DNA from 4 places in the Pantoea sp. SM3640 genome. Region 4 is predicted to be linked to each of the others. Evidence: predicted binding sites of a transcription regulator. Region 4 holds the regulator's gene; each other region holds the start of a gene.

Region 1 (2,203 bases), 150 kb from region 4:
GCTCCGCCGTTGGCGCGCCAGAAAGAAAAAGAGAAACTTCTCGGTTCTGACGCTCTCCTGCGCGCGCAGCACCCGGACATCCTGAGGTTCGATGCGCAGCAGAATTTTTTGCGTCGCGCGCAGAACCTGGTTCTGCACACGACTCAGGGCATCGGCAAAGGCTTTCGCTTTGGTGTCGCCTTTGCCCTCAACCGTCACCTGGGTAACGTAGTGTTCTTTCATAATCAGCTGCCGTGCTTCTTGTTCCAGGCCTGCACCAGCCGCTCGCCTAACTCTTCTTTATCCATAAAGCCGAAGCCCAGCACCGTGGCGCCTTCATTGATGGCGGTGACGCCTTCGTCAACAGAACGCATGCCGTGTTTGGCTTTGTAGCCATATTTGTTCTGCGCGGTGATAGCACCCGCGCCGCCGCTGCCGCAGAACGAGATGCCGAAATCGGCGTTTTCTGCCTTCATCACGTCACCCAGCTTCATGTCAGCGGCCACGCCTGGCACCACGACAGCACGACCACCCGCTTTCTCGATGCCCGCCGCCACTTTCTGGCCCTTACCTAAACGATCGCCAATCACTACTGTTACCATGGTGTGTTCCTCTTCAGTTATTTGATCGCGCGACTTCAATATGCACAGACAGCAGCCAGGCCTCTTCGCGGGGGAGATTGCCGAACAGGTCGACGACCTGCTGCGCCAGCGCGACCGTTTCAGGCGGAATATCCTCAAACAGCTCCGCTTCCACTTCCGGCAGCGGCTCCCCGCTCAGCGAACGTGACGCCATGGCCCCGACATGCGATTGCAGCATCTGCTGCTGGACCGCGTTGGGCTGAATGCCATGCTGCTGATAGATCGCCGCAATCTGCGTCATCACGCTGTCAGCCAGCTGTTGCACTTTCTCCGGTGGCGCTTCATACACCGGGACGCCGTTATTGCTCACCTTGCTACTCCTGTTAAACCGGATAATTCGCGTTAGAAATAAATTAGCGGTCATCACCCCGGCTGTGGAGAGGCAACATTTCCAGCAGTAAGTGGAAATTGAAGTGAAGGTTGTGCGTCAGATCGCAGGCTGCACGCTTAGTGCGATATGCGTCGCAAAATGCGCAAAATGATGCCATTAGCCTCGCAAGGCGGTGATGTTGTGCGGCAGCCAGACTGCCGGGCGATGGTTTACGGTGCGGTGATAAGCAGAAGTGATGGTAAAAACCGCCGGTCGGGCTGACCGGCGGTCGGATTAGCGGAATTTCTTATGGTTGGTATTACGGATGTCATCAAATTTAGCGGCTTCGCGCTTTGCGCCGTCCACGTTGTTAGCTTTCGCCAGCGCGCTGACCACGTCAATCTGTGCGATAAGTGAGTCAAGGCCCGCGTGGTAGTCTTTGATCTGCGCACTGTCAGCAGGCTGACCTTCCAGCTTATCGGGCGTCGACTTTTTGGCATCCTGCGCCGCGGTTCGCATTTTGGTTAACGCCTGCTGCATCTCCTGCGCACTGTCCGTTTTCTTAACGATTTTCAGATTCGCATTGAGCGTGTCCATATCCTGCTCCAGATCTGCCGCATAGAGGCTGACGCTGGAGAACAACAGAGAAGCCGACAACATTGCAATCACATGCTTACGCATCATTACTTCCTTTTTATTGTGATGAAAAAAAAGCAGCCAACCGGCTGCTTCAGGAATTCATCTTTATTGTCCCGCTATCTTCATCTCAGGCAGTAACACGGAACCGCACTGGATATTACTGCGGGTTTCAATATCGTCACCGATGGTCACCATGTTGTGCCACATCTCTTTAAGATTGCCGGCAATGGTGACTTCGCTGACCGGGTACTGAATGACGCCATTCTCAACCCAGAAACCGGCTGCACCGCGTGAGTAGTCACCGGTAATGGCGCTGACGCCCTGGCCCATCAGCTCGGTCACCACTAATCCGGTTCCCATCTGCTTCAGCAGGTCGTCAAAGCTGTGGCCCTGACCCGCAATGCGCCAGTTATGAATACCACCAGCATGACCGGTGCTGGTCAGACCCAGTTTACGGGCGGAATAGCTGGTCAGCAGCCAGGTCTGCAATACGCCATCTTTGATGATGTCGCGCGCCTGAGTCCGCACCCCTTCGCTGTCGAACGGCGTGGAGGCGAGCCCTTTCAGCAGGTGTGGCTGTTCACTGATGGTGAGCCACTCCGGCAGAATCTGCTGACCCATTGAATCCAGCAGG
Region 2 (2,203 bases), 270 kb from region 4:
CGCGCATCGTCACCCCGCCTGCGCCGGTCGCCAATGCACCGGATACCCGACGGATCATTACGCCGCCGCTGGCGGACAATGATGCGGATTACGACAAAGGATCGCTGGCATGACGTTTATCGATACGCACTGCCATTTCGACTTTCCGCCTTTCGAAGGGGATGTTGCCGCCAGCCTGACGCGCGCCGCGGAGGCGGGTGTAGAGAAGATTATCATCCCGGCAATTGATGCCAGCCGGTTTGAGCGCGTCTGCGCACTGGCTGCTGAACACCCGCCGCTTTACGCGGCGCTGGGCCTGCACCCTATCGTCATTGAAAATCACCTTGAGGCGCATCTTGAGCAGCTGGAAACCTTACTGCAACAGCGGCCACGTAAGCTGGTGGCGATCGGCGAGATCGGGCTGGATCTCTATCGCGACAATCCGCAGTTTGATAAGCAGCAACGCTTTCTTGAAGCACAGCTGAAGCTGGCGAAACAGTATCAGCTGCCGGTGATCCTGCATTCGCGGCGCACCCATGACAAGCTGGCGCAGATTCTGCGGCGTCTCGATCTGCCGCGCCGTGGCGTGGTGCACGGTTTTGCGGGCAGCCTGCAGCAGGCGCAGGCCTTTATTAAGCTGGGTTATGCGATTGGCATTGGCGGGACCATTACCTATGAGCGCGCCAGCAAAACCCGTCAGACCGTAGCACAGCTGCCGCTCTCTTCGCTGCTGCTGGAAACCGATGCACCCGATATGCCACTGCAGGGCTTTCAGGGCCAGCCAAACCGCCCGGAACGTGCGCGTCAGGTGTGGGAAGTACTCTGCAGCCTGCGAGAGGAGTCACCCGAAGAGATTGCCGATGCGCTGTGGCACAACAGTCAGCAGCTGTTCCGGCTCGATCCCGCTTTCCCGGCGCTGCGTAACTGACCGGATCTGCCTCATCAGCGCTTAAATGTGATAATAGTAACATTGAGACGGCTGGCGTATAATGGCCATTAAACGCTGTTATCTGCGATTTAAGTCACAGTGATTGTGACGCAATTGCATCAATTTCTTATCCCTATGTGACTACTGGCACATATCAGGCCGCTTCTGAGTGTTATTATTATAACATTCCGCCGGCAAGCCGGTGGGTTGCACCCCGATCTTTTGGAGAGCCTCATGACCGATATTAAACCTCTTGCCCTGCGCGCCCTGAAACTGATGGATTTAACCACCCTGAATGACGACGACACCGACGCAAAAGTGATCGCCCTCTGTCATCAGGCTAAATCCCCGGCAGGTAACACCGCCGCCATCTGTATCTATCCGCGCTTTATTCCGATTGCGCGTAAAACGCTGCGCGAGCAGGGTACGCCGGAAATCCGCATCGCCACGGTAACTAACTTCCCGCACGGCAATGACGACATCGATATTGCACTGGCAGAGACCCGCGCCGCCATCGCCTACGGTGCAGATGAAGTGGATGTGGTCTTCCCGTACCGCGCGCTGATCGCCGGTAACAGTCAGGTTGGTTTCGATCTGGTGAAAGCCTGTAAAACCGCCTGTGCTGAAGCGAACGTGCTGCTGAAAGTCATCATCGAAACCGGTGAGCTTAAAGAAGAAGCGCTGATCCGTCAGGCTTCTGAGATTGCTATCGACGCGGGTGCCGACTTCATTAAAACCTCCACCGGTAAAGTGCCGGTTAACGCCACGCCGGAAGTGGCGCAGATCATGATGAATGTGATCCGTGACAAAGGCGTTAGTAAGGAAGTTGGCTTTAAACCGGCGGGCGGCGTGCGCACTGCTGAAGATGCCGCGATCTATCTGCAGATGGCAGAAGAGACGCTGGGTGCCGACTGGGCCGATGCACGCCATTTCCGCTTTGGTGCATCAAGCCTGCTGGCGAGCCTGCTCAACACCCTGGGTCATGACAGCGACACCAGCAAAGCGGGTTACTGATCTTTCAGGCGGTCGCTGACCGCCTGTTCTCCATCCTGATTTCCCTGAACCAGGGGGCTACTTTGTTTCTGCCACAAGAAATTATTCGCAAAAAACGTGACGGCCAGGCGCTGACTGAAGAGGAGATTCGCTTCTTCATTAATGGCGTGCGTGATAACACCGTCTCGGAAGGTCAGATTGCCGCGCTGGCGATGACCATTTATTTCCACGACATGACGCTGCCAGAGCGGGTCGCGCTGACGATGGCGATGCGTGATTCCGGTACGGTACTTAACTGGAAAT
Region 3 (2,203 bases), 760 kb from region 4:
GACTTTCACTTCGGAACGATAGGTAAAGCCGAAGCGGTTATTCTCATCTACTTCATACAGAATACCGGCGTTCCAGCCATATCCCCACTCATCGCCTTTCAGATGGGCAACCTGCGTATCAGCCGGAACGCCCAGTCTTGCGCCTGACTCACCGGCATAGCGTTCAATTTTAGCTTTCGCATAAACCGCATCAAAACCGACGCCAAAACTAAAATGTTCATTTAAGCGGTACGCGGTGCTGAGATTAAAATTGCCGGTTACCAGATCGGTTTTACCGCCGTACCCCCCCGCGGTGTAACCATTATTAAACTCTGTTGCTAAGCCATAGTTAGAGGTTGCAGACGCGCCGATCCACCACTGATCGTTGATGGGCTGAACATAATGAATATTGGGGACCCACTGATTCGGTGCAATATTATTAGCATCCAGGCTGCGTCCGCTGGGACTGCGACCACTGATATTGACGTCTGGCGCAATATAAACCGCACCGATAGAAAATTCCGGACGATCCATCAACGCCATCGTCGCCGGGTTACGGCTGGCTGATGCCGCCGTATCACCCATTGCCCCTTCGCCTGAATATGCGCGACCTAAACCAATCGTAGAAAACTCATTTAACTGAAATCCAGCTGCGTAAACGTGTGAAGAGACAAGCGCCACTGCAGCCGCCACGGCTGACTTTGCAAACAGGTTTTTATGGTTCATGACCACAACCTCATGTGAATTATTATTTAACGCTATAACGTCGCGTAACAAAGGACGGCGGATTGTAGGGACTGATGTAAAACGCACATATCAGACCAGTGCGGAGAGTATAGGTCCGACCTGTGTGCATGTTGCAATATTGTTTTTAAAATATTTCAGGGTTGATCGCTTAAAATTCGATCTGCATAACAAAACTGCCCTGATTCTGCACAGCATACCGATTCCAGTTTGTTCTGGATCAATTTTTATTGTGATATTCGTCACTTAGCGCCGTGTACATGGCGCATCTTTACGCGAGCAGGTAAAATTTCGGTCATAAAATCGCTCAACCCACCAGATCGCTGGTCAGGAGAATGAAATGACTGATGCCATTAAAAAATGCAGTGCGACCGAAACAGCAGCCTGCTGTTGTGTTGATGTGGGCACGGTAATGGATAATACCGATTGCACCGCCAGCTGGTCGGAGTGGTTTGCTCAGCGTGCCGATGCGGAAGCCAAATTAGCGCTCCTCACCGAACGTGCACGTGAAGTTGAATCGGAACCCTGTGTGATTGAGTCGCGCTTCAGTGAAGTGGATCAGGGTGTGCAGCTGGATATCGATTTTACTTTCAGCTGCCAGGCTGAAACGATGATTTTTCAGCTCGGTTTGCGTTAAGTCTCATAACGCCGCGTTAATGCGGCGTTTTTCATTTTCGTGTCTCCCTTCGCACTTTTTCCTTTCCGGTATTGGCGGCTCACCCGCTTGTGGTTAACACTGATCAGGTCAGACCTCTTCAGGCAATGATGCCACAGTCCCAGCCACAGGTGAGAACAATGAGCAAAGCGCAGCCGCTGCTGACGCGTGATGGTGAACGCATCGCAATAACCCACGGGTTACGCACCCCTTTTTTGCGCCAGGCGACCGGCTTTCATGGCATTCCCGCCATTGAGCTGGGGCGGATGGTAATCAGCGAATTAATGGCGCGCAGTGAACTGCCGGCTGAGGTAATCGAGCAACTGGTCTTTGGTCAGGTGGTGCAGATGCCGGAAGCGCCGAACATTGCGCGTGAGATTGTACTGAGCAGCGGCCTTGATGTGCACACCGATGCCTATAGCGTCAGCCGTGCCTGCGCCACCAGTTTCCAGGCGGTAGCGAATGTGGCAGAAAGCCTGCTGGCTGGCACGATTTCTGCTGGCATTGCCGGAGGCGCCGACTCCTCGTCAGTGCTGCCAATAGGCGTCAGTAAAACACTGGCCCGCGCGCTGGTGGATCTCAATAAAGCCCGCAGCCTTGGGCAAAAACTGCACATCCTTAAACGTCTGCGTCCGCGCGATCTGCTGCCGGTGCCGCCCGCGGTGGCCGAGTATTCAACCGGCCTGCGCATGGGTGACACCGCCGAGCAGATGGCAAAGAGTCATAGCATCACCCGTGAGGCACAGGATGCGCTGGCGCTGCGATCTCATCAGCATGCCGCCCGCGCCTGGCAATCCGGGGTACTCAATCAGGAAGTGATGGCAG
Region 4 (2,203 bases):
TTTTCTCCAGCGCGCCGAGCTGTTTATCCATCGCAAAGCGGTCGGGTAACTGGTGATAAAGGATGTTATCCGCCAGTACCCGCAGTCGGGCCGAGATGGTTTTGGCATTCCAGCGGATCACCGCTTCAGCATGGCTCTGCTCCACCAGCTTTTGCACCTCTTCCGGGCGGTGCAGGCTGACCGAGATATGCTCCTGCAGATCGAGTGCCACCTGAAAAGCGCGCGTCAGCCGCTTATGGCTGTGATCGCGGCTTGCCGACAGCATGTGCATCTGCTGATAACAGGTGTTGATCAGATCGACCACTTTCTGCTGGTGAGCCAGCAGCGGCGGCAGCGCTTTTTCGGGATCGGTCAGCTGCGTCAGAAGGGTATATTTGGCGTCGCAGTAGTTGGCCAGCTCGCGGTAGATCAGGCTCAGGCTCTCACGCATCGGCTGCTCTTTCCACAGCCAGAACCAGAACCAGTTAAATACCCCATACCAGAGCGTGCCGCCGATATAGAGCAGCGGAGTGACATAGATGGGCATGCGGCCAATCAGGCTGAGGGTAAAGATGGCGGCAATAAGGGTGCCGGGCAGCAGGCGACCATGCAGCGGGCTGATCTCACCGGTGACGCCAAGCAGCAAAGGCATAGCGAAGAGGATCAGCGGCAGTGGAATCGCATGCAGGGTGAGCCACTGGATCAGAAAACTGCCGAGGGCAAACAGGCTGCCGCCTACAATCAGACGTTTGAAGAAGCGTTTATGCGGAGTATCAAGACCGGCGATATTGCAGCAGGCGGGCACTAACGAGAACAGCAGACCTTTTTGCAGGTCGCCAGCCAGCCAGCCCAGCGCCACCGGCAGACAGAGCACCAGCGTTTGCCGCAAGGCGTAGTTAACTTCAGGATGGTAAATGATTCGACGCCACATCGGCCCAACACAAACAATAACGGCGTGATGTTGCCATCACGCCGTGGATGACAGGAATTAGCGGGTGCCGTAAACGACGATGGTTTTGCCGTGTGCGGAGATCAGGTTCTGATCTTCCAGCATCTTCAGAATACGGCCCACGGTTTCACGTGAACAACCCACAATCTGGCCAATTTCCTGACGAGTGATTTTAATTTGCATGCCGTCGGGATGCGTCATGGCATCTGGCTGCTTCGCCAGGTTAAGCAGAGTCTGTGCAATGCGTCCGGTAACATCGAGGAAAGCGAGATTACCCACTTTTTCAGACGTGACCTGCAGGCGACGCGCCATCTGCGAGGAGAGTCGCATCAGGATGTCGGGGTTAACCTGGATCAGCTGACGGAATTTCTTGTAAGAAATCTCCGCTACTTCGCACGCGCTTTTCGCACGTACCCAGGCGCTGCGCTCCTGACCTTCTTCGAACAGGCCAAGCTCACCAATAAAATCGCCCTGATTCAGGTAGGAAAGAATCATCTCTTTGCCTTCTTCATCTTTAATCAGAACCGCGACGGAACCTTTCACGATGTAGTAAAGCGTTTCTGCTTTTTCACCTTGATGAATCAGCGTACTTTTGGATGGATACTTGTGAATATGGCAATGGGACAGGAACCATTCGAGTGTAGGGTCTGTTTGCGGTTTGCCGAGAACCATTCGCTATTATCCTCTGTTGTAATCGTGCCCAAAATACAGGGGGCAGTTTTCCCTGTCAGGCGGTGAAAGCTTCAAGCGTTTCCTTTTCAGGAAATTATTCGGGCCGCATCAGGCGCAGTGCGCATCATTCTTCCCGGCTTCGCCATCGGGTGACGAAAAATATTTTCAGCACTGTTTGTAGCACAGCTTTTGCCGACTGTCTTCTGTTGTCTCGCTTCAGCTACGGGCGGATTTCTCTGGATTGCTGTTTACCAGGTGAAAGCGTACTCTGGCGACAAAACAGCGTATTCCGGAGTAAAAATCATGCAGGCAAGAGTGAAATGGGTAGAAGGGCTGACATTCCTCGGAGAATCCTCATCCGGCCATCAGATACTGATGGATGGCAATTCGGGTGATAAAGCGCCCAGCCCAATGGAGATGGTGCTGATGGCGGCGGGCGGATGCAGCGCGATTGACGTGGTTTCAATTCTGCAAAAAGGCCGCAACGATGTGGCTGATTGTGAAGTAAAACTGACCTCAGAACGTCGTGAAGAGGCGCCGCGAATCTTTACGCACATCAACCTGCATTTTATCGTGAGTGGAAAAGCGCTCCAGGATAAAGCG

What was found. The regulator CRP, encoded in region 4, controls carbon source genes, mostly activating them, when cyclic AMP is high. The targets are predictions, from matches to a motif close to ATGTGANNNNNNTCACAT.
Region 1: a site for CRP is predicted at 1,071-1,088, ahead of IV493_RS01875 (glycine dehydrogenase). Genes of this name have one in related genera too.
Region 2: a site for CRP is predicted at 933-950, ahead of deoC (deoxyribose-phosphate aldolase). Genes of this name have one in related genera too.
Region 3: a site for CRP is predicted at 954-971, ahead of IV493_RS04720 (YfcZ/YiiS family protein). Genes of this name have one in related genera too.

The regions. Positions count from the first base shown of each region.
Region 1 is NZ_CP064872.1:379,450-381,652, reverse strand. Features, by position in the region: gene IV493_RS01885 (DUF4312 family protein) at 1-222, opposite strand, end outside; gene IV493_RS01880 (SFCGS family glycine-rich protein) at 225-581, opposite strand; gene IV493_RS01875 (glycine dehydrogenase) at 595-930, opposite strand; gene cybC (cytochrome b562) at 1,225-1,611, opposite strand; gene pmbA (metalloprotease PmbA) at 1,675-2,203, opposite strand, start outside.
Region 2 is NZ_CP064872.1:501,636-503,838, forward strand. Features, by position in the region: gene IV493_RS02425 (patatin family protein) at 1-113, shown strand, start outside; gene IV493_RS02430 (TatD family hydrolase) at 110-907, shown strand; gene deoC (deoxyribose-phosphate aldolase) at 1,142-1,921, shown strand; gene deoA (thymidine phosphorylase) at 1,984-2,203, shown strand, end outside.
Region 3 is NZ_CP064872.1:993,016-995,218, forward strand. Features, by position in the region: gene fadL (long-chain fatty acid transporter FadL) at 1-705, opposite strand, end outside; gene IV493_RS04720 (YfcZ/YiiS family protein) at 1,064-1,360, shown strand; gene fadI (acetyl-CoA C-acyltransferase FadI) at 1,519-2,203, shown strand, end outside.
Region 4 is NZ_CP064872.1:232,878-235,080, forward strand. Features, by position in the region: gene IV493_RS01055 (YccS/YhfK family putative transporter) at 1-910, opposite strand, end outside; gene crp (cAMP-activated global transcriptional regulator CRP) at 968-1,600, opposite strand; gene IV493_RS01065 (OsmC family protein) at 1,904-2,203, shown strand, end outside.